Regions from separate parts of the Pseudomonas trutticola BRTCR10 genome, predicted to be linked through region 2. Evidence: predicted binding sites of a transcription regulator. Region 2 holds the regulator's gene; each other region holds the start of a gene.
The links. The regulator FliA, encoded in region 2, starts transcription of late flagellar genes. The targets are predictions, from matches to a motif close to CTAAAGTTTNNNNNNNNNNNGCCGNTAA.
Positions count from the first base shown of each region.

Region 1: a site for FliA is predicted at 6,774-6,801, ahead of ACVVH8_RS15305 (methyl-accepting chemotaxis protein). Genes of this name have one in related genera too.
Region 3: a site for FliA is predicted at 6,092-6,119, ahead of motA (flagellar motor stator protein MotA). Genes of this name have one in related genera too.

Region 1 is NZ_CM149552.1:3,409,094-3,417,149, reverse strand. Features, by position in the region: gene ACVVH8_RS15340 (hypothetical protein) at 1-388, opposite strand, end outside; gene ACVVH8_RS15335 (C39 family peptidase) at 433-1,113, opposite strand; gene ACVVH8_RS15330 (heme utilization protein) at 1,177-2,199, opposite strand; gene ACVVH8_RS15325 (adhesin) at 2,273-2,845, opposite strand; gene ACVVH8_RS15320 (hypothetical protein) at 2,847-3,296, opposite strand; gene ACVVH8_RS15315 (AAA family ATPase) at 3,641-4,165, opposite strand; gene pnuC (nicotinamide riboside transporter PnuC) at 4,162-4,725, opposite strand; gene ACVVH8_RS15305 (methyl-accepting chemotaxis protein) at 5,012-6,646, opposite strand; gene ACVVH8_RS15300 (undecaprenyl-diphosphate phosphatase) at 6,951-7,781, shown strand; gene ACVVH8_RS15295 (DUF1294 domain-containing protein) at 7,778-8,056, shown strand, end outside.
Region 2 is NZ_CM149552.1:1,859,161-1,867,216, reverse strand. Features, by position in the region: gene ACVVH8_RS08345 (chemotaxis-specific protein-glutamate methyltransferase CheB) at 1-1,111, opposite strand, end outside; gene ACVVH8_RS08340 (chemotaxis protein CheA) at 1,161-3,428, opposite strand; gene ACVVH8_RS08335 (protein phosphatase CheZ) at 3,483-4,271, opposite strand; gene ACVVH8_RS08330 (chemotaxis response regulator CheY) at 4,289-4,660, opposite strand; gene fliA (RNA polymerase sigma factor FliA) at 4,827-5,567, opposite strand; gene fleN (flagellar synthesis regulator FleN) at 5,564-6,394, opposite strand; gene flhF (flagellar biosynthesis protein FlhF) at 6,511-7,851, opposite strand; gene flhA (flagellar biosynthesis protein FlhA) at 7,863-8,056, opposite strand, start outside.
Region 3 is NZ_CM149552.1:628,100-636,155, forward strand. Features, by position in the region: gene serB (phosphoserine phosphatase SerB) at 1-782, shown strand, start outside; gene ACVVH8_RS02725 (molecular chaperone) at 927-2,681, opposite strand; gene asd (archaetidylserine decarboxylase) at 2,746-3,606, opposite strand; gene rhdA (thiosulfate sulfurtransferase) at 3,625-4,440, opposite strand; gene ACVVH8_RS02740 (HDOD domain-containing protein) at 4,483-6,021, opposite strand; gene motA (flagellar motor stator protein MotA) at 6,188-7,039, shown strand; gene motB (flagellar motor protein MotB) at 7,043-8,056, shown strand, end outside.

The sequences.
Region 1 (8,056 bases), 1.5 Mb from region 2:
AGGCCGTATTGCTGTCGCCAGCGGCACGCACGCTTTGCGTCACGCCCTGGCTGCTGTCGAGGCCAGCGCCACCGGTGATTGTCCCGGTGCCCGTTGGCAGCGTGCTGCCGTTGCCGTGCTCCTTGATGGTTTGCACATAGAATTCGGGTTTGACCGTTGCTGCCTGAAGCTGCATCGAGGTCGCAGCCCCGATCAGATCACCACTGGCGTTGCGCCAGGTACTGCTCATGACAATGCCGAAGCTGATAATCCGCCCCGGCATGACATAACGACCACGTAGCTCGGACAATTCCTTGTCCTGTATTTCTATAGGTTTGAATCCTGCATTGGCATAGCCTGACGCGCTCGCTGCCAGGCAGGCGGCGGCCAGCCAGTATGAGGTTTTCATCTGCTGCTCCCGGGACATCCAGCCCCATTCTTTATAATCGGCGATTAAAAGAAGTCGCTCTGTATGAACCCGAAGTCCATCAATTCAGCATCTTTGACAGGGTTGAAGTTATCCAGCTTGTTCTTGGCCGTCAGCGGTGTCGGCGGGCTGCGCAAGGCGTTGGCCTTGTCATATCCGGGGCCGACGATGGCGAAGACGATGCCGTTCCAACCTTTGACAAAGTCATCATGGGAGTAACGTTTGTGGCCCAGAACCGGGTCTCCGATGTAAACCCAATCCTTGTCCGCACGTTGCAACACCACGAAATGCTTGTAGCCGCGAATTTCCATCAGTACCACCACCGGGATTGTTACAGCGTCGAGTTTTTCCGGCGGAATCTTGTAGCCTCTGGCGCGCATGCCGATGCTTTCTATGTAGCGCTTCATGTCGAGCATGGAAAAACCCTGAGTACGAACAAGGTCCTGGTCAGCGTTGACCAGCATGCCTTTGATGATGTGCTCCTCATCGACGTCGAGCCAATAGCCTTGGCGTAACACCGTGGCCAGTGCAGCAGCGCCGCAGCTGAAATCGGTTTTCTGTTCGACAATGTCGGCAAACTTGCGCTCACGAATGCTTTGCACGTTCTTGTAGATGAGTGTGCCGCCGGGAAGGGCAGCCACGGGCATCTGCGCCGCCTGGGTCAGGCCAGACAGACAAAGCAGAGCGATGAGGGCAGTCTTACGCATGATCGATACGCCTTTGCGGACTGAGGAAAAGCCCCGTTTCCGGGGCTTTCGTTTCGATCGCGATTACATGCAGGCTTTGCAACCTGCAGCGATGGACAGCGAGTTGCTTTGTTGGTTGCCAACACCTGCGGCGTTGTTGAAGCCAGCGTTGCCGGAGAAGTTGTTGCCAACGTTGCTGACTGCAGCATTGTTGGTTACAGGGTTTTTCCAGCCGTCTGGAGTCATCACTTGTTGAGTGGTTACGCCAGCCAGACCGAAGACACCCACAGCTTCGAAGGTAGCTTTCTGATCTTTGCTACCGCCATGCCCACCGTTACCGCCACGGTCGTTGTTGCCGTAGCCGCCACCGCCGTGACCGTGATCGTCATCTTTGATGGTAGCTTCGCCAACGGCGCCGAACACGCCGACGGCGGCAACAGTGCCAGTGAGGGTATCTTTTTTGTAGGTTTGAGTACCGTAGTTGCCTACGTTCAGACCTGTGGAGCTTTGGTTCGCAGCGGCAGCAGCCTGGGCCACACGGCCACCGGATACGGCGATTGCGAGGTTGTTTTTCTGTTGGTTGAAGTTGCCGGCACTGTTGTTCACGCCAATGTTGCCGGAACCGCCGTTACCCACATTGTTCAAGCCTGCGGTGTTGGTGGTGGAGTAGTTGGCAACGGAGTTGCTGGCGTTGACCTGAGTAGCGCTGGATGCAGCTACTGCGGTGCCGAAAATGAAGCTTTCGTCAGCAGTGGCCAGTGCGGCGGCGTTGTCTTGTTGGTTGCCGTCGCCAGCGGTGTTGTTCATGCCCAGGTTGCCGTTGGAACCGTTGGCCGAGTTTTCGATACCGGCACTATTTTTTGTGCCTTGGTTGCCGACTACGTTGCCTTGGCTGTTCTGCACATCGAGCACTGCGGCACCGGCGCCAGCGCCGATTTGCAGCAGTTCTTCGAGGGTAGGGCCTTTTGGATCATGGTTGTTGCCATGACCGTTGCCGTGCCCGTTACCATTACCATGATCGTCATCACGACCGCCTGCCTGTGCTGCGATTGCCATCACTGCTGCAAGTGCGAAAACCAGTGGTTTGAGAGCCATTGTAGGTTTCATGGTGTTTCTCCATCGTGCTTATTAGTTGGTTAAGTGTTGGTACTTTCTAATTGCACTGCTTTTGTTATTTGGGTCAGTCAGCGACCCGGATGCTCAGGGTGTTAGCCATTCGGTTCCCCACCCCGGCACTCTGGTTCACCTGAATCACCCCTCGGCTGCCGGTGAAGGCCTGATCACTTGTCGTGATCTGGCGACTGCCGGATGAGGTGCCAGTTGCTCCTGAGCTCGGTAAAAGCGCCACGTTCTGTTGCGACAGGGCGCTGTCGTCAACGCTCTGCGGCGCAGCACTGATGCTGACGCGCGTCACGTTGGCCATCTGGTTGTTGGCACCGGCGCCCTGGTTCACACCGAGGATCCCGTTGCCGTTACTGAAAGAGTTGCCGCCGATGGTTGCGCTGGCATTCATCGACGGATCGGCCGGTGTATCGAGCTTCTGCCTGACGATGGTGGTGGCGCTGGCCGAGGTGCCAATGGCGATGGCTTTGGTGTTGGTCTGTTGCATCTGGTCGCCAGCGGCCTGGTTGATGTTGTAGTTGCCGCGGTACTGGATGCCGGTGTCTTGAATGTTCGCGTCGTTCACTGAGCTGGGGTCGGCCATCGCGCTGGCGCAGCCGAAGAGAGCAAGCAGGAGCAGGTAGCGATTCATCTTATTGGCCTCCAGCCATGCGGGTCAGCGGGGCCAGGCCGGCGCCCATTGCGCGGTTGACGGTGTTGGAGATCGAGCCGCCACCGCCGCCGCCATGACCGGAGCTCATCCCTGGCAGGCCGTTGGGATTGCTCAGCACGTTCATGCCAGGCATGTTCGAAGTAGGGGTGGTGATGTTGCCGCGAATCGAAGAGCCGCTGGCGATACTGGCAAAGTCACCGTCATTGAGTTCGGTGCTGGTCATCGCTTGATTGATGCGCGCCGAAGGGTTGGCGTTGACGGTGGTCGGGTAGGGGTCTTTGCCCCCGCTGCGACCAATAGGGATCGGCTGGACATCGCGGTTGAGGACGATCACGCCATTGCCTTCGGCCTGAACGTTGAAACTGATGAACGCACTGGCCGCTGATCCGATCAGCAGGAGGCAGGTAAAGGTTTTATTGAAGTTCCCCACGGCTGCAATTCCTTCTTCAGTGGGCTGCCCTTGTCAGCGTTGTGAAGGAGAGAGCGAAAGCTGTGCCGCTTTTTAATTGCTTAGTATTTTCAATGAGTTACGCAGAAAGAGCGCGCACTTGATACACAAGCTGTTTCAGCGGTGAAACAGGCACTGCCGCGTTGAGCTGTCTATTGGCTGAACAATGCTCTGGGACAAGGGTTTGCGGCGTAGTGTTTCAGCAAAGTAACAACGGCAGTGTCAAACTGATCAATCCGCTGAAACGGGCCGTTTGCACGCGAGGAAGTGTTTCAGGAACGGACACTTTGCCCCCGAAACCGGGTAAACGGACCCACAAAGACGGGTTATTGCGCGAGCAGTTCCTCGACCGCTGCGAAGGCTCGAGTCTGGCGTTCAGCCCAATTGCCCTCTATGACCTTGAATGGCTGGTCATGGCGTTCCAGCCACTCGCGGGTGGCCTGGTAAAACGCCAGGCGCTGCTCCAGACCCGGCTGGCAGCGCTGACCGTCATCGGTCCAGTCGATCTGCTCGGGAGACAGGAGAAGGTGCAGGTCGTAATGCCGCGCCAGCAATTGCGGCTCAAGCCAGGCCGGACAGTCGCCGAACAGCGTCTGGCTCCAGAGCATGTTGCTCAGCAGATGAGTGTCGAGAATCAGCAGCGGCGGCCGTTGCGCCCGAGCCTGATCTTCCCATTGCAGTTGCCCGCGAGCGATCTCGGGAATGTCGGCCAGACGGGTGTCACGAGGGTTCTGCTCGATAAACCAGCGCACGTACTCGTCTACCCGCAGCCCGCCGAAACGTTGTTGCAGGCCGGCCGCCAGCCAGCTCTTGCCGGTGGACTCGGGACCGGTCAGCACCACGACCTTCATGTGCGCAACGCCGGATCGGCGCGCCATTCGCGCCAGCCCTGAATCGCAATCAGCGTGAACAAGGCATACAGGGCGGCGGTGAGGTACAGACCCTTATAAAGAAACAATCCGACGAAAATCACATCCAGCACGAACCACAGCGCCCAGCATTGCAGGCGTTTCTGTGCCATCCACAGCTGCGCCACCAGGCTGAAACCGGTCAGCGCCGCGTCCAGCCAGGGTTGCGCGGCGTCAGTCCAGTGCGCCATGGCGGCGCCCAGCAACACGCTGCCGATGGCGCCCACGCTCAGCCCCAGCATTATCGAGCGAGCATCCAGGTGCGTGACCTGACGTCCGTCGTGCATCGTCCCGGCGCGGGTCCATTGCCACCAGCCATAGACTTGCAGCGCGGCATAGATCACTTGCAGCAACATGTCCGAATAGAGCTTCACTTCAAAGAAGACCCAGCTATAGAGCAGCACCATGACCAGCCCGATCGGCCAGCACCACGGATTCTGTTTAACCGTCAGCCACACGGCAATCACACCGAGAGCGGCGGCAAACAGTTCAAGCCCGGACATGTGGGTTCCTTGGAGGGAGTTGAGGAGGGGGCGGATTGTACCCAGAAAAGCTGTAGGAGTGAGCCTGCTCGCGATGGCTTCGGCGGCGTCAACAATGATGTTGAATGTTCCGCCCTCATCGCTGGCAAGCCAGCTCCCACAGGGTTTTGAGTAATGCCCAAGATGGGTGGGCATGGCATAAATCCTTGTGGGAGCTGGCTTGCCAGCGAAGGCGGTATGTCAGCATGGTAGATATTGGCTGACATAAACCTGTCTCCAGCAGGCTCACTCCTATAGTGGGGCGGTGCTAGACGCGGAACTGACGCAGCAGGCTGTTCAATTGTTCGCTCAACTGGCCGAGCCGCACGCTGGCGGCACTCGACTGCTCGGCTGCGATGGCCGTGCTGTGCGACAGCCCGGCAGCCTGGGTCACGTTCTGATTGATGTCCTCGACCACATGCGCCTGTTGCAACGTGGCGCTGGCAATCGATGCATTCAGGCCATTGAGATTGCGCAGCGCCTGGCCGATAGCGTTCAGGCTGGCGCCGGCCAGTCCGGCTTGTTCAATGGTCAGTTGCGAAGCTTTGCTGCTGTCACCAATCACCTTGACCGCTGCCTCGGAGTGATTTTGCAGGCGCTCGATCATCGACTGGATTTCGGCTGTCGACTTCTGTGTACGCTGCGCGAGCAAGCGCACTTCATCTGCCACCACGGCAAAACCACGCCCCTGTTCACCGGCCCGGGCCGCTTCGATGGCCGCATTCAGTGCGAGCAGATTGGTCTGCTCGGCAATCGAGCGAATCACTTCCAGGACGCTGCCGATCTGCGTGCTTTCGGCGGCAAGGGTGCGAATCACCTCTACGGCTTGATCGATGGTGCCGGACAGCTTGTCGATCTGTTGCAGGCTACCGTCAATGTTGATCTGGCCTTGCTGCGCCTGGGCCTCGGCATCACGCATTTCGGCGGCGGCATGCTCGGCGTTTTTCGCCACATCCTGCACACCGTAGGTCACCTCGTTGATCGCGGTGGCCACCAGTTCCATCTGCTGCGATTGCTGCTGGCTGCGCTGCTGGGCCTGCGACGCATCGTTGCCCAGTTCGCTGGACGACTGGCCCAGCGCGCTGGCCGAGACCTGCAAGTCGCCGATCACCCGGCGCAGTTTGGCCGTAAACGCGTTGAAATGATGAGCCAGCTCAGTCACTTCATCCTTGCCATGGGTATCGAGGCTGCGGGTCAGGTCGCTTTCACCGCTGGCGATGTTGGCCATGGCGTTCACGGTTTCCTGCAGCGGACGGACGATGCTGCGCGCAATCAGGATCACCAGCAATGCCATGATCACGGCGATGGCCAAGCCAATGACCGTGGCCTTGATCACCTGTCCCTGGAACTCGGCCTGCACATCGTCCACATACACGCCAGAACCGAGCACCCAGCCCCACGGCTCGAACAGTTTGACGTACGAAGTCTTGGCCACCGGTTCACTGGCGCCGGGCTTCGGCCACCGGTAATCGACCATGCCGGCGCCTTTGGACCTGGCAATGGCAACCATCTCGTTGAACACCGCGAAACCATCCGGATCGCGAATTGCCGAGAGATTCTGGCCCTCGAGTTTGGGGTTGGTCGGGTGCATGACCATCACGGGGGTGAGGTCGTTGATCCAGAAATAGTCGCTCTGGTCATAACGCAGACCACGGATGGCGGTGAGCGCCTGCTTTTGCGCAGCCTCTTTGCTCAGAGTGCCGGCGGTTTCCAGATCGTGGTAGTAGGTCAGCAAACCGCTGGCGGTCTGCACCACATGCTGGGTTTTCTGGGCTTTGGCGCGATACAGGTCATCGTGGATCTGCTTGAGCATCAACACGCCCAAGGTCAGCAACATGACCACTGCCACCACCAAAATGAGCCACAAGCGTCGGCTGATCGACACACTGCGCAAGCTGTTCATAACGCTGTCACTCCGGATTCTTTTTCTTGTAATAAACGACCGCCAGCATCCAACCACGATTTCGCGGTCAGGCATACGCGACCCAAGTCGTATAACGCGGCAGCGCTATTAAGGCTTGTCTGTTAGGATTTCGGCCCCGCGCGTGAAAACCTGAATCCAAGTTGATATTTCACGGAATTTTGACCCTTTCGTGTGGATCCTGTGCGCGCGGAATCGGTACAGCAACAACCAGCTACGCTGATCGCAGTGAACGTAAAAAAATACTATCGGGGCATGCCTGCGTGCATCGCTCTTTGGGGGATTGATGGATCTTTGGACCGCCTTGCAGGCACTGATACTAGGAGTTGTAGAAGGGCTGACGGAGTTTTTGCCCATTTCCAGTACCGGACACCAGATCATTGTTGCCGACTTGCTCGACTTCGGCGGCGAGAGGGCCATGGCGTTCAACATCATTATTCAGCTCGGCGCGATCCTCGCGGTGGTCTGGGAGTTTCGCCGCAAGATTCTGGATGTGGTGGTCGGTTTGCCAACACAGCCAAGCGCACGGCGTTTCACCGCCAACCTGCTGATCGCGTTTTTGCCCGCCGTCGTGCTGGGCGTGATCTTTGCCGACCTGATCCACAAATACCTGTTCAACCCGATCACCGTTGCGGCGGCGTTGGTCGTCGGCGGGATCATCATGTTGTGGGCTGAACAACGTCAGCATGAAGTGCACGCAGAAACGGTTGATGAGATTCGCTGGACCGATGCGCTGAAAATCGGTTTCGCCCAATGCCTGGCCATGATCCCCGGCACATCGCGTTCTGGCTCGACCATCATTGGCGGCTTGCTCTTCGGTCTGTCGCGCAAGACGGCCACCGAGTTCTCGTTCTTCCTTGCCATGCCAACCATGGTCGGTGCTGCGGTGTACTCGGGCTTCAAATACCGCCATCTGTTTGTCCCGGCGGATTTCCCGGTGTTCGCCATCGGTTTCGTCACCGCGTTTATCTTCGCGATGATCGCAGTGCGCGGCTTGCTCAAATTTATCGGCAGCCACAGCTACGCGGCTTTCGCCTGGTATCGGATCGTCTTTGGCCTGTTCATTCTGGCGACGTGGCAGTTCGGCTGGGTGGACTGGGCGGCGGCCAAGCCATGAGTGATTCCCGCGCACGCCGTCCTGAAGGTCGCCCCTCTGGCGGCCATATTCAGCATCTGAAATTGAAACTGGTGGTGCTGGTGATCGTCTGCGCGCTGCCGTTGTTCGGCTCGCTGTCGATGTGGCTGCGCGGGATTTCACTGGTGCCGTTGGCCGCGTATGGAATCGTCAGCGTGTTGGCGTTCTTCATGTACTGGGCCGACAAACGCAAGGCCCGGACGGATGCGTGGCGCACGCCGGAGAATATCCTGCACGCGGTGGAACTGGCCGGCGGC
Region 2 (8,056 bases):
TGCCGATGTCGTCCAGACCGTACACCGCATCCGCGAGGTCGGCTTTGACGATGGCCATCGGCATGCCGTAGATCACGCAGCTGGCTTCGTCCTGTGCCCACACCGAGCTGCCGCCCTGCTTGAGCAGGCGTGCGCCTTCACGACCGTCGGCGCCCATGCCGGTCAACACGACCGCCAGAACTTTGTCACCGTAGGATTTCGCCGCCGAACCGAACGTGATGTCCACGCACGGCTTGTAGTTCAGACGCTCGTCGCCCGGGAGGATTTTCACCGCGCCACGGCCGTCGATCATCATTTGCTTGCCACCCGGGGCCAGCAACGCCAGGCCCGGACGCAGGATGTCGCCATCCTCGGCTTCCTTGACACTGATGCGGCAGAGCTTGTCCAGACGTTCAGCGAAGGCCTTGGTGAACGCTGCCGGCATGTGCTGGATCAGCACGATCGGCGCCGGGAAGTTGGCCGGCAACTGCGTCAACACGCGTTGCAGGGCAACCGGACCGCCCGTCGAGGTACCGATGGCAACCAGTTTGTAGGCTTTGCGTTTCGGTGCCGGCGACGAAGCGCTGGCAGCCGGCGCGCGCGTTGGCGTCGGAGCGGGTGCCGGACGTACCGGGGCGCTGGTGCTGTGGCTGCTGAAGCTCGATGCTGCCGGAGCAGGCGTCGGTGCAGGCGCAGCTACCGGAGCAGGCGCACTGTAGGCACTGAAACGACGGTTACTGCGCGAGATGCTATGCACCTTCTCGCACAGCAGTTGCTTGACCTTCTCCGGGTTACGCGAGATGTCTTCAAAATTCTTCGGCAGGAAATCCACCGCACCGGCATCCAGCGCATCGAGGGTTACCCGAGCGCCTTCATGGGTCAGCGAGGAGAACATCAACACCGGGGTCGGGCAGCGCTGCATGATGTGCCGCACGGCCGTGATGCCGTCCATCATCGGCATCTCGTAGTCCATGGTGATCACGTCTGGCTTGAGGGCCAGGGCCTGATCAATCGCCTCTTTACCGTTGGTGGCCGTACCGACCACCTGGATGCTCGGATCCGCTGAAAGAATTTCCGAGACGCGGCGGCGGAAAAAACCCGAATCGTCCACCACCAGGACTTTGACTGCCATAAACACTCCATTAGGCGCAGCGGGACGTTGTCGCCCCGCCGCCCCGGATTCAAATACGCCGTGCGGCGTAACGCTTGAGCATGCTTGGAACATCGAGAATCAGTGCAATGCGGCCGTCACCGGTGATGGTGGCGCCGGACATGCCCGGAGTCCCTTGCAGCATTTTGCCCAATGGCTTGATGACCACTTCTTCCTGGCCAACCAGTTGATCGACGACGAAGCCGATCCGCTGAGTGCCCACCGACAGGATCACCACATGGCCTTCGCGCTGTTCTTCATGAGCGGCGGAGCTGACCAGCCAGCGCTTGAGGTAGAACAAAGGCAAGGCCTTGTCCCGCACGATCACCACTTCCTGGCCGTCCACGACGTTGGTGGTCGACAGGTCGAGGTGGAAGATTTCGTTGACGTTGACCAACGGGAACGCAAACGCCTGGTTGCCGAGCATGACCATCAGGGTCGGCATGATCGCGAGCGTCAGCGGCACCTTGATGACGATCTTCGAACCCTGGCCCTTGGTCGAGTAGATGTTGATCGAACCGTTGAGCTGGGAAATCTTGGTCTTCACCACGTCCATGCCGACACCACGGCCGGACACGTCGGAGATCTCGGTCTTGGTCGAGAAACCCGGGGCGAAAATCAGGTTGTAGCACTCGGTATCGCTCAGGCGATCGGCCGCGTCCTTGTCCATCACACCGCGTTTTACCGCGATCGAACGCAGGACGTTCGGGTCCATGCCTTTGCCGTCATCGGAGATCGACAGCAGGATGTGGTCGCCTTCCTGTTCGGCTGCCAGCACCACGCGACCACCACGGGCCTTGCCCGACGCTTCGCGTTCTTCCGGCGACTCGATACCGTGGTCGACGGCGTTGCGCACCAAGTGGACCAGCGGGTCGGCCAGAGCCTCGACAAGGTTTTTGTCGAGGTCGGTTTCTTCACCCACCAGCTCCAGATTGATCTCTTTCTTCAGCTGACGCGCGAGGTCGCGAACCAGACGCGGGAAGCGCCCGAAGACCTTCTTGATCGGCTGCATCCGGGTCTTCATCACCGCGGTCTGCAAGTCAGCCGTGACCACGTCGAGGTTCGACACGGCCTTTTGCATGGCTTCGTCGCCGCTGTTGAGACCCAGGCGCACCAGGCGGTTACGCACCAGTACCAGCTCGCCGACCATGTTCATGATTTCGTCGAGACGTGCGGTGTCGACCCGCACGGTGGTCTCGGCTTCGCTCGCCGGTTTTTCCGGTGGCGGTGCAGCGGCAGCACGGGCCGGAGCCGGTGCAGCAGCGGCAGCCGGTTTTGGCGCTTCGGCTTTCGGTTCAGGCTTGGCGGCAGGCTTCGGCGCAGCAGCAGCAGCCGGTGCTTTCGCAGGCGGCGTGGCGACTGTCGAAGCGGAGCCGGCAGCAGCGGCGCCGACTTCAGTGAACTTGCCTTTACCGTGCAATTCGTCGAGCAGCGATTCGAATTCGTGATCGCTGATCAGATCGCTACCGGCAGCGGCGGCCGCCGGTGCGGCAGGCGCAGGGGCCGAGGCAATCGCCGACTCCAGCGCTTCGACGGCGAAGTTGCCTTTGCCGTGCAACTGATCAAGCAGTGCTTCGAATTCGTCGTCGGTGATGTCCGAGCTGTCGCCTGCTGCCGGCGCTGCAGGTTTGGCTGCCGCCGGCGCGACTGCGTCAGCTGCAAATTGACCTTTACCGTGCAACTGATCGAGCAGTGATTCGAACTCGGCGTCAGTGATTTCATCGCTGGCTGCCTCTTCGGCAGTTTGCGCAGGCGCAGCCGCCACCGGGGCTTCGGCTTCGGCCTTGACGGCGTTCAGCGAGTCCAGCAGCTGTTCAAATTCGTTATCGGTGATGTCGCCCGAGTCGCCTTCGACGACCAGCTCTTCGATCATCTCGGCCACTGGCGAAGCCGGGGCTTGATCCGCCGATTGCGGCTCGGCCAGACGCGCCAGCGCTGCCAGCAGTTCCGGCGTGGCGGCGGTGATCGGTGCACGCTCGCGGACTTCGCTGAACATGCTGTTCACCGCGTCCAGTGCTTCGAGGACAACGTCCATCAGTTCTGCATCAACGCGACGCTCACCCTTACGCAGGATGTCGAACACGTTTTCGGCGATGTGACAGCACTCCACCAGCTCGTTGAGCTGAAGGAAGCCGGCGCCCCCTTTTACAGTGTGGAAACCGCGAAAAATTGCGTTGAGCAAATCTGCGTCATCCGGACGGCTTTCCAGCTCGACCAGTTGCTCGGACAGTTGCTCAAGAATCTCGCCGGCCTCAACCAGGAAATCCTGAAGGATCTCTTCATCGGCGCCGAAGCTCATTAATGGGGTGCTCCTACAGGTCTAAAAACCCAAAAAACCTAAAATTCCAAAACTCTAGAATCCGAGGCTGGATAACAAATCGTCCACATCGTCCTGACCGGACACAACGTCTTCTCGTTTATCGGCATGAATCTGCGGACCTTCACCCTGCGAGAGATGTTTTTGTGGATCTTTTTCTGCAAGCATCGCTGCACGGTCATGTTCGATGCCCGCAAAGCGGTCGACCTGACTGGCCATGAGCACGAGTTTGAGCAAATTGCTTTCGACTTCGGTGACCAGTTGGGTCACACGCTTGATCACTTGACCGGTAAGGTCCTGGTAATCCTGAGCCAGCAGGATGTCGTTCAGATTGCTCGACACCGCACGGTTGTCCGTGCTGCTGCGTGACAGAAAACCGTCGACCCGGCGCGCCAGTTCGCGGAACTCTTCAGCTCCGACTTCACGACGCATGAAACGCCCCCAGTCGGTACTCAAGGCCTGGGCTTCTTCAGCCAGACCATTGACCACCGGCGTGGCGCTTTCCACCAGATCCATGGTGCGGTTGGCCGCGGCTTCTGTCAGCTTGACCACATAGCCCAGGCGTTCGGTGGCGTCGGTGATTTGCGACACTTCCTCAGCCTGCGGCATGTGCGGATCGATCTGGAAGTTGACGATCGCACTGTGCAGTTCACGTGTGAGCTTGCCGACTTCCTGATACAGGCCACGGTCACGGGTCTGATTGAGCTCATGGATCAGTTGCACAGCGTCGCCGAACCTGCCTTTTTCAAGGCTCTCGACCAGTTCGACCGCGTGTTTTTTCAGGGTCGACTCGAAATCGCCCTGTGAAGATTCGTTATGCTCCATAGCTCCCCCGCGCGTCATCAGCCGATGCGTTCGAAAATCTTCTCGATTTTGTCTTTCAACGCCTGAGCCGTGAAAGGTTTGACCACGTAGCCGTTCACACCGGCCTGAGCGGCCTCGATGATTTGCTCGCGCTTGGCTTCAGCGGTCACCATCAGCACGGGCAGATGCTTGAGTTTTTCATCGGCACGCACGTGGCGCAGCAGGTCGATACCGGTCATGCCCGGCATGTTCCAGTCTGTTACCAGAAAGTCGATGCTGCCGCTGTTGAGCACCGGAATGGCGGTAGTGCCATCGTCGGCCTCGACGGTGTTGGTGAACCCAAGATCGCGCAGCAGGTTCTTGATGATCCGCCGCATCGTTGAGAAGTCATCAACGATGAGGATTTTCATGTCTTTGTTCAATTCGACCTCCAAGCAGTCTTAAACGCGCCCAGCACCTGGGCGCGCCACTTCAATCAATCGGCGCAGCACTCGAAGACTGTCTGGAGCACAACAGAGCAAGACCGGTGCCGTTCATCACCGCACCAGCCTCGTTCGCAGTGTCCCCACACTGCCTTCAGCGCGCTCGCCACTCCCCCAAACGCCCCCGCAAACGGGCCGCGCACTGGCTGTGTAACTGGCTGACCCGCGATTCACTGACGCCAAGGACTTCACCGATCTCCTTGAGGTTCAGCTCTTCGTCGTAGTACAGCGCCAACACCAGTCGCTCACGCTCCGGCAAATTGGCAATCGCGTCCGCCAGCGCCGCCTGGAAGCGTTCATCTTCCAGATCGCGTGACGGCTCAAGATGAGCACTGGCGCCATCCTCGTGCAGCCCTTCGTGTTCGCCGTCCTGCAAGAGGTCGTCGAAACTGAACAAGCGGCTGCCCAGGGTGTCATTCAAAATCCCGTAGTAATCGTCGAGACTCAATTGGAGTTCGGCCGCAACCTCGTGATCTTTAGCATCACGGCCGGTTTTAGCTTCAATTGCCCGAATTGCGTCGCTGACCATACGGGTGTTGCGGTGAACCGAGCGTGGTGCCCAGTCCCCTTTGCGCACTTCGTCGAGCATCGCGCCGCGGATTCGAATGCCCGCGTACGTTTCGAAACTGGCGCCTTTACTGGCGTCGTATTTGGTCGAGACTTCGAGCAGGCCAATCATCCCGGCCTGAATCAGATCCTCGACCTGCACACTGGCCGGCAATCGCGCCAGCAGGTGGTAGGCGATGCGTTTGACCAGTGGCGCGTAACGCTCGATCAACTCGTACTGCGCGTCACGTGCCGACTTCTTGTAGTAGTTCATACCGCTGGCGGTCATAACACAGGCCCTGCCGTTTGCTGCACGAGGCGCTCGACGAAAAACTCAAGGTGGCCGCGCGGGTTGGCAGGCAGTGGCCAGGTATCGACCTTCTGCGCGATCGCCTTGAACGCCAGCGCGCACTTGGAACGCGGGAAAGCTTCATAGACCGCTCGCTGCTTCTGCACTGCCTTGCGCACGCTTTCGTCGTAGGGCACGGCGCCGACGTATTGTAGGGCCACATCAAGGAAGCGATCCGTGACCTTGGTCAACTTGGCGAACAGGTTGCGACCTTCTTGCGGGCTCTGCGCCATGTTGGCGAGGACGCGGAAGCGGTTCATGCCGTAATCGCGGTTGAGCAGTTTGATCAGTGCGTAGGCATCAGTGATCGAGGTCGGCTCGTCGCAAACCACCAGCAACACTTCCTGGGCTGCGCGAACAAAACTGACTACCGAGTCACCAATACCCGCAGCGGTGTCGATCACCAGTACATCGAGATTGTCGCCGATGTCACTGAAGGCCTGAATCAGACCGGCATGTTGCGCCGGGCTCAGGTGAACCATGCTTTGGGTGCCGGACGCGGCCGGCACGATGCGGATCCCGCCGGGCCCCTGCAACAGCACGTCGCGCAATTCGCAGCGGCCTTCGATCACGTCGGCCAGGGTACGTTTGGGCGTCAGGCCCAGCAGAACGTCGACGTTCGCCAGCCCCAGATCGGCGTCCAGCAGCATGACCCGACGGCCAAGCTCTGCCAGCGCCAGAGACAAGTTCACTGACACGTTAGTCTTGCCGACGCCACCTTTGCCGCCGGTCACCGCGATCACCTGTACGGGATGCATGCTGCCCATGTTATTTCTTTACCTTGTCTTGCATAGACGGAGGCCACATTACTGGCTGCGCGTTCACAACCGGAACAATGCATGGCAGACCATCGATGTAGGTACAAAAACTGTTCATGATTACCTCAGCCAACCTGCTTGGTCGGGCTGTGATAGATATCAGCGAACATGTCGGCCATGGCTTCTTCGCTGGGTTCTTCCTGCATTTGCACGCTGACGGCGCGGCTGACCAGTTGATGACGGCGCGGCAGATGCAGATCATCCGGAATCCGTGGGCCATCGGTCAGATACGCGACCGGCAATTCATGACTGATCGCCAGGCTCAACACTTCGCCAAGGCTGGCCGTTTCATCCAGTTTAGTCAGGATGCAGCCGGCGAGCCCGCAACGCTTGTAACTGTGATAAGCGGCGGTTAGAACCTGTTTCTGGCTGGTGGTTGCCAGCACGAGATAATTTTTTGCACGGATGCCACGCCCGGCCAGGCTTTCGAGCTGCATGCGCAGAGCTGGGTCGCTGGCTTGCAGGCCGGCGGTATCGATCAGCACCACGCGTTTGCGCAGCAGAGGATCCAGCGCCTGCACCAGCGACTGGCCCGGATCGACGTGGGTCACCGGCACATTGAGGATGCGACCGAGGGTCTTCAGTTGTTCCTGAGCGCCGATACGGAAACTGTCCATGCTCACCAGCGCCACATTCTGCGCGCCGTACTTGAGCACATAACGGGCCGCCAGTTTGGCCAGCGTGGTGGTCTTGCCCATACCGGCGGGGCCGACCATGGCAATCACACCGCCCTCTTCCAGCGGCTCGACTTCCGGTACGGCAATCATCCGCGCCAGATGCGCGAGCAACATGCGCCAGGCCTGACGAGGTTCTTCAATATCGGTGATCATCGCCAGCAGGTCGCGCGACAGCGGGCCGGACAGGCCGATCCGCTGCAGACGGCGATACAGGTTGGCTTGCGCCGGACGGCTGCCTTGCAGCTGATTCCAGGCGAGCGTGCCGAGCTGGACTTCCATCAGCTCGCGCAGGCTGTTCAATTCAAAACGCATCGAATCCAGCGCACGCGGATCCACGCCGCCGGAGGACTGCGCAGGCGCCGGGGCCGGACGCGCCGGGGCGGCGTAAGTCGGCTCGCTCAGCGGCTCAGCGGCAGTCAGCGGCAGGCCAGCGGTCAACGGCAGCCCGGCGAAAATCTGGCGATTGCTATTGCCATCGGCTTCGCCACGCAGGCTCAGTTCGGCCTGGGCGGTAACGATGCGCGACTGGGTCTTGCGCAGCTCGTCTTCGAGTTCCATATTCGGAACCCGTGGCGCCAGCGCCGACAATTTGTAATCCAGTGCCGCCGTCAACTCGACACCGCCGGCAATGCGGCGATTGCCAATGATGGCGGCATCAGCGCCCAGCTCATCACGAACCAGCTTCATGGCCTGACGCATATCGGCGGCAAAGAAACGCTTAACTTGCATAAACCACTACCTCAGCCGTTGGGCCCTACTGTCGCAACGATGGTCACTTGCTTGTTGTCCGGTATTTCCTGGTAGGCCAGCACGTGTAGCCCCGGGACCGCGAGGCGGCCGAAACGCGAAAGCATCGCGCGGATCGGGCCTGCTACCAACAGGATCACCGGCTGACCTTGCATTTCCTGACGCTGCGCCGCTTCGATGAGCGACC
Region 3 (8,056 bases), 1.2 Mb from region 2:
GCAAGGGCTGCATCGAGTTCTCCGTGCGTGGTGAAGCGGCGGATCCGCAGGCGCTGCGCGCTGAATTCCTCAGCGTCGCTCAAGAGCTGAACGTCGATATCGCCTTCCAGGAAGATTCGCTGTTCCGTCGCAACCGTCGTCTGGCGGTGTTCGACATGGACTCGACGCTCATCGAAGCAGAAGTCATCGATGAACTGGCCAAGGCCGCCGGCGTCGGCGAGCAGGTTTCGGCGATCACCGAGCGGGCGATGGCCGGCGAGCTGGATTTTCGTGCCAGTTTCAAGGAGCGTCTGGCATTGCTCAAAGGCCTCGACGTCAGCGTGCTGGACTCGATCGGCGCGTCGCTGCGGCTGACCGAGGGTGCTGAAACCCTGTTCGCCGAACTCAAGCGTCTGGGCTACAAGACTGCAATCCTGTCCGGCGGCTTCACCTATTTCGCCAAACAGTTGCAAGCCAAACTCGGCATCGACTATGTGTTCGCCAACGAACTGGAAGTGGTCGACGGCAAGTGCACTGGCGTGGCGATCGAGCCGATTGTCGACGCGCAGCGCAAGGCAGACCTGCTGAAGGAGCTGGCGCACAAGGAAGGTTTGCGTCTGGAGCAGACCATCGCGGTCGGCGACGGCGCGAATGACCTGCCGATGCTGGCGATTGCCGGATTGGGTGTGGCGTTCCGTGCCAAGCCGCTGGTCAAGCAGTCGGCGAAGCAGGCGATCTCGACGTTGGGTCTTGATGGCGTGTTGTATCTGCTGGGTTTCCGCGATCGCGACGGGCAGCTCTAAGATCTCTGCTGTCTGAGCGGGCCTCATCGCGGGCAAGCCACGCTCCCACAGGTGTTGGGTTACTCACAAAATTGTGATCACCTCAAAACCTGTGGGAGCGTGGCTTGCCCGCGATTGCCGCGCCGCCAATCCCAAGCTGTGCGTTTACAGTGATTTCCACAACGAATCAAAATCCTCCTCGCTCCCGCCATTCTGCGCGGCCTCCAGCGAGCGATAAGCAAACTGATTGAAACTGTGCGTACTCGCCACCCGTCGATCCAGCCCGGCGCGGTGCTCCTCGCCGTGGGTGTTGATCAGCACTTTATTGCCTTCCTGAAACGGCAGTCGTGGTGCCAGCAAGGTTGCCGGTAAATCGATTGCGCTGATTTCCGGCAGCAGTAATCCGCGTAAATAGTGACTGTGGTCGTCTCGCGAACGCACCTGTTGCAAGCCGCACGGTTGTGCATGGGGCGCCACCAGCTCGATGCCCATTTGCGTCCCGCTACCACGCACTTGCCTGATCCAGCGAATCACCGCGATGCTCCAGCCCAGACTCGCACTGTCCTGAATCCCGAGCATTTCACCTGCCTGCAATTCGGCGGGCACCTCTTTCGGCCAGCCAAGGCAATAACCCCCGGGGCTGTGATTGATCACAGGCAACGCATAGGTCGGATAGTGCGGCGTGTTGTCGGTGCTGTTTTCGTCCTCGACCAGATGGTCGTACTGAATTTCCTCATAAGGCAGGAACTCATCAGCCTGGCTTTGCGGAGCGGCATCGAAGGCCTGACTCCAGCTGTCTTTCTCTCCCTTGGCCACGGCGCTGCTGAAGTTGGCCGCACGGGCCCCGGGATGCTTGAGCAATTCGCTGAACGTGCGTTCGCCGCCGAGGTAGAAGTGCAGGGCGCTCATGCCCACGCACACGGTCAAAGTGCCCTGACCCATGGTGCGTTGAAAGCTGCGCTCGGCGGTCTGGCCCCAGGTTGCGTGCAAGTGTTGCAGGGTATCGAAGCTGAGGCCTGTCGGGATCGGTAGTGGCGTCGAGGTGTCCTGACGCAGCAGATGCGCTTCGATGGCATTCACCAACGGCTGCGGATCGAAACCGAGCAGCCCGGGCTTTTGCTCACTACGAAACATCGAGCGGTAGCGCGGGCCGACGTCGATGTCGGCACTGATCGCAAACAAGCCATCGTCCGGACTGCCGGGGCGCAGCTTGAGCAAGGCGCTCCACGGCTCCAACACTTCCGCGAGCCGGGCGATCTGGTTTTGGCGCAGTTGGTTGCAACGGGCGCTGCCCAATAACAGGGTGGCGATGTAAGTCTGTTCGAGGCTCAGCTCCGTGGTCAGGCTGGCGAGGTCGTCATGCACGCGGCGCTGATGCAACTGCAATTCACAGGCGAGGCGATACAGCTGATGCAGCTCGAACCACAGGTGTTCCGGCGGCGAACTGTACAACTGCGTGGCGCGCACCAGTTGACCCTTGAGTGCATGCGCCGCCCGTTGCAGGGCCAGGCTGATCAGCGCCGCGCGATCCTTGCTGTACTTGGGCGCGATGCGCAAAAGGATCTGTTTGTAGCCGATGGACAGCTGACTTTGCAGCGTCTGACACAGGTTGCTGATCTTGCGCGAGCGCTCATCAAGCATGATTGCCTGATGCAGGAAGTGCCGCTCCAGGTGCTGGCAGACGAAATACACCTCGGGGCGCAGCAGCTCCAGCAGTTGCAGGCGATTGTCGCTGGGGGTCAGCAATTGATTGAGCTCGCCCAGTCCTTGATACAACTGGCGGGCGGTTTCGCCGATATTGGCCTTGGGCAGGCCGGCGATCCAGCGCTTGAGGTCGCGCGGTGTGGCGTCGCAAAACGACAGGCGCGATTGCGTCGGAGTGGGTGCGCTTAGCAGCGGTGGGGAAATGGTCTGGCTCATGCCAAAAACCATAGCAGCAAATGCTGCAACCTGTGGGAGCCGAAGCGGCTCCCACAGCAAGGCATCAGGCTTTTGGCAGTGCCAGGCCTTGGCCCATTTGTACTGGCGAACCAGCAGCCAACTCCTCGGCCCACTTCACTTGATCCGGGCCGAACAACACGATCGCGGTCGAGCCCAGCTTGAAGCGGCCCAGCTCAGCACCTTTTTCCAGATGGATCGGCGCACGGGCGGCTTCGTCGTAGCGGAAGGTTTTCAGTTCACGCTTCGGCGGGGTGACCAGACCGGCCCACACGGTTTCGATCGAAGCAACGATCATCGCGCCCACCAGCACAACAGCCATCGGGCCGCGCTCGGTGTCGAAGATGCACGCTACGCGCTCATTGCGGGCGAACAGTTCCGGCACGTTTTCGGCGGTGGTCTGGTTGACCGAGAAGATCCGGCCCGGGATGTAGACCATTTCGCGCAGGGTGCCGGCCAGCGGCATGTGCACGCGGTGGTAGTCCTTCGGCGACAGGTAAATAGTCGCGAAGTCGCCACCCATGAACGGCGCCGCATTGGCCGCGTCACCGCCGAGCAGTTCCAGCACGCTGAAGCTGTGGCCCTTGGCCTGGAACACGCGACCGTGTTCGATCGGGCCGAGTTGGCTGACCGCACCGTCGGCCGGGCTGAGAATCGCGCCCGGGGTCTGGTCCAGTGGGCGCGCGCCGTCTTTCAGGGCACGGGTGAAGAAGGCGTTGAAGTGCTCGTAAGCGGTCAGGTCTTCAACCAGCGCTTGCGACATGTCCACCTGATAACGCTTGGCGAACCATTGAGTGAAGGCATTCTTGAACCAGCGCACGCGGCACTCGGCGACGCAGCCGGCCAGGCGCGACAGCAGGTGATGAGGCAGCAGGTACTGACTGAGGATAAACAGACGCTCTTTCATTAGTTGTCCTTAAAAACCTTAAATCTCGACAGGCGTGTCAGGGTGGTTGCCCCATTCGCCCCAGGAACCGGCGTAGCCCTTGACCCGCGGATAACCGAGGGACTTGGCCACCAGATAAGTGAAGCCCGACCGGTGATGGGTCTGGCAGTGGGTAATGATTTCTTTGTCCTTGGTGATCCCGAGGTCTTCGAGGATCTGCGGCATGTCCGTGCGAATGCGCAGGTGACGTGCCTTGTCCATGCCCGCCGTCCATTCGAAGTTGACCGCGCCGGGAATGTGCCCGGCCTTGGCTGCGAGCACTTTCTCACCGGAGTATTCCAGCGGCCCGCGTGCATCCCAGATCGCCAGATCGGCGGCGCCGAGACGGCTTTGCAGGTATTCGCGGGTGGCGGTCGGCTCTTCGTGCAGCGTCAACGGCACCGGGCCGCCGACAGTCGGCGGGACCTGGATCGACATCGGCGAACCTTCCGCCAGCCACGCCGGCAGACCGCCATCGACATAGTGGTACTTGTCGTGACCGATCACGTCGAGCAGCCAGATGAAGCGCCCGGCCCAGCCGCCGCCTTCGTCGTCATAGACCACGTAGACCGCGTCTTTGCGATGGCCCAGTTCACCGAACAACGCTTCCAGATCGGCTTTCGCCGGCAGCAGCCCCGGCGCCGGCGGCTGGCCGAGCTGGGTGCGTTTCGGGTCGACAAACCGTGCACCGGGCAGGTGACCTTCGGCATAGCGGGCGGGGCTGGTCAGGTCCACCAGAATCAGTTCGCTGGACTCGAGCCGAGGGAGCAGGTCGCTCGGTTCGATAACGAGCGGCAAGCCAGAGAAGTCAGACATGTGAGGTCTCCAGAGCACAAAGGGGAGGATTGTAGCGCAGCCTCATCGGCCACGGCTGCTAAAGCTGTGCAAGGCCTTTTCGATGCACTGCGCGGTTTTGCCGAAGGCTTGTACGCTGATGTCGGCGAACGGCCCGCCGCCCTGATCGGCAACGACGATCATGATCACCCGGCCATTATTGAGCAATGAGCGCAGGAACAGGTGCTCGCCACGGAACAGCGTGCGCAGGCCTGCCGGCAATAACGCGGAGAATTGTGCGTTGTTCTCGGGATTGATCCGCACCTGCGCCTGTTGGGTCAGCAGTCGTTGCAGGACTTTGCTTTGGCTGACGACAAAATTCAGCGCCCCGGCTTCCTTCGGCAGACCGAACGTCTGATGCACACGCAGATTCGATTGCGTGCGATCGGCCATCAGGATCATCACCCGGCGCATGCCGCTGGCAACCAAGGCATCGCGGGCGGCGACGGTCAGGCTCATGGAATTGGTAAAGCGGCTCGGCTCGGCGAGCAGTTCGGCGCACTGTTTACGCCACTGGGTCAGATCTTCGGCATTCGGCGCTGGCGCGGGCAACATGCCGGCAGGCAAACGATGGGTGCCCCACGGCCACAACAGCGAAACCGCCGGGTGCCACAAATCGGGCATTGCGTGCTGACGCGCACTGTTGGCGGCTTGCTGGTGCAGCTGTTGCTGCACCTCGTCCATTGAAATCTGCAGATAAAGGCTGGTCAGGTACTGCCAGCGCTCGCTGTGCGGACTGTCCCAGGCCTGCTGTGCCGACAGCGCCAGACCGTTGGCCAACAGAACGGTGTTGGCCGGCTGATTGAGCCAGCGACGCAAGGTCGGGTCATCGTCGAGGCGGTTTTGCTGGCGCAGCGGATGTTCGCTGTCGCGGGCGATGCGCAACACTTTGACCAGTTCGCGCTGTTCGCTGAGCAGCAATTTGTAGCCCTGCTGCACCCAGATCGGCAGATGCCAGACTTGCACCAGCGCTTCAGCGATTTTCAGCAGACGCACACCGAACAATTGCTTCTCGACAGTCCGCGCCGATTCGCCCTTGTGGATAACCCGCAGCTCCCACTCTTCAAGTAGCTGTGGATAGGTCAGCGCCAATGGCCACAGCGGCGACAGAAACAGCAAACTACCCCAATGAATGTCCTGCCACAGCCGCGCGAGGCGACTGGCGAAAAACCCGTTCGCTTGCTGCGAAGCGTGCTGGCTGATCATTTGCAGTTGGCGCAGGGCCTTGGGGATCTGCATCTGCGGTTCGGCCGGCAGGCGCGCGAGCAACTCTTCAGTGCGGGCGAGGCCGAGACGATTGATCGCAACTTCCAGATTTTCCGCCGGCGTGCCCATGTTGCCGTGGGTGTGACGATTCGCCTCACGGATGATGCTCAAGGCCAGCGCCGGGCTGTCCTGCATCAGGTCGGCGATGTCGCGTATCGAGCTGCGATTATCACGGATCGCCCGGCAGACTTTGTCGTGAGCCTCTTGCGGCACGGGCAGACGGACGCTGTCGAGCAGCTTGACCCAGCCGTCGACGGTGGTCGGTTTTGCGTGTGGGACGTTCGTTTCATTAGCCATGTCTGGACGAGATCTTCACTGACTGTAGACGCGCCCGGCATGGGCTAAATTGGCTTTTCGCCTGAACTGGCTATAGTCTGGCGCAGTTTTGCCGATAAGTAGAAGAAGAGATTTTTTAACTTCCGAATATGACCTTGAACCCGACTTAAATAAGTACTTTCTACCTATGGCTAAAATTATCGGCATCATCGTCGTATTCGCGAGCGTGCTCGGCGGATACGTGCTCTCCCACGGCAAGATTGCCGCCCTGATCCAGCCTTTCGAGGTGATGATCATCGGTGGTGCGGCACTGGGTGCATTCCTCCAGGCCAACCCCGGTTACATGACGATGCACGTGCTCAAGAAATCCCTGAGCATGTTCAGTTCGCGCTTCAGCCACACTTTCTATCTGGAAGTGCTCGGCCTGATCTACGAGATCCTCAACAAGAGCCGCCGCGAAGGCATGATGGCCATCGAAGGCGACATCGAAGATGCCGCTGCGAGCCCGATCTTCGCCAAGTACCCGGCGGTACTGAAAGACGAACGCATGACCGCGTTCATCTGCGATTACCTGCGCATCATGTCCTCCGGCAACATGGCTCCGCACGAGCTGGAAGGCCTGTTCGACATGGAGCTGTATAGCCTGAAGGAAGACCTCGAGCACCCATCCCACGCGGTGAACGGCATTGCCGACGCCATGCCGGGTTTCGGTATCGTCGCGGCGGTACTGGGTATCGTGGTGACCATGGCCTCGCTGGGTGAAGGCGATCAGAAGTCCATTGGTCTGCACGTGGGTGCGGCACTCGTGGGTACCTTCTTCGGTATTCTCGCGGCCTACGGTTTCTTCGGTCCGTTGGCGCACTCGTTGGCTCACGATGCCAAGGAAGAACTGAACGTCTACGAGGCCATCAAGGCTTCGCTGGTGGCTTCGGCTTCCGGCATGCCGCCGTCGCTGGCGGTCGAGTTCGGTCGCAAGGTTCTGTACCCGGCGCACCGTCCAAGCTTCGCCGAGCTGGAACAAGCGGTTCGCGGTCGCTAAGTCATGGAAAATAATCAGCCGATTATCATCAAGCGCGTCAAGCGCATAGCCGGCGGGCATCACGGCGGGGCGTGGAAAATCGCCTTCGCCGACTTCGCCACGGCGATGATGGCGTTCTTCCTGGTGTTGTGGCTGCTGTCCACCGCTACGCCTGAGCAGAAGATCGCCATCGCCGGCTATTTCAAAGACCCGGTCGGCTTCTCCGAAAGCGGCACGCCGTACATCATCGATCTGGGCGGTACGCCGACGCTGGCGCCGGAAAACACCCTCAACCCCGAGGTTAAATCCCAGCCGCAACCGGACAAGGTCACGGTCGACACCGAACAGGTTGAAGGCATGGCCGAGCAGGTTGAGAAAGAACGTCTGGAACTGCTCCTGCAAGAACTGCAGAACAAGGTCGACGAGAATCCGCAGCTGCAGAAATTCAAGGACCAGATCCTTTTCGAGATCACGCCGAACGGCTTGCGCATCCAGATCATGGACGCCGAGAACCGGCCGATGTTCGACTCGGGTTCTGCACGCCTGAAACCGTACTTCGAAGACATTCTGCTGGCCATGGCCGACACCATCAAAGCGGTGCCGAACAAGATCAGCATCAGCGGCCACACCGACGCCAAGCCGTACACCGGCACCGGCGATTTCGGTAACTGGGAACTGTCGGCCAACCGCGCCAACGCCGCCCGCCGTGCGCTGGTTGCGGGTAGCTATCCGGATGCGCAAGTGGCGCGGGTGGTCGGTTACGCCTCGTCGGCATTGTTCGACAAGGAAAACCCGTTCAACCCGGTCAACCGCCGCATCGACATCGTGGTGCTGACCAAAAAGGCCCAAGCCGCGATCGAAGGTTCGCAAGGTGCCGATCCGGCGAAACCGGCCGATGAGAGTCAGAACGGCGCCGCTCCGGCAACGCCGGTCGACCCGAACGCGCTACCGGCGGATCAGCAACCGGTACCGGCACACGAGTTGCGCGAACGGCTCAACCTGTTCGACGACGCCGCGCCGAAACCGGCCGAACCGGGC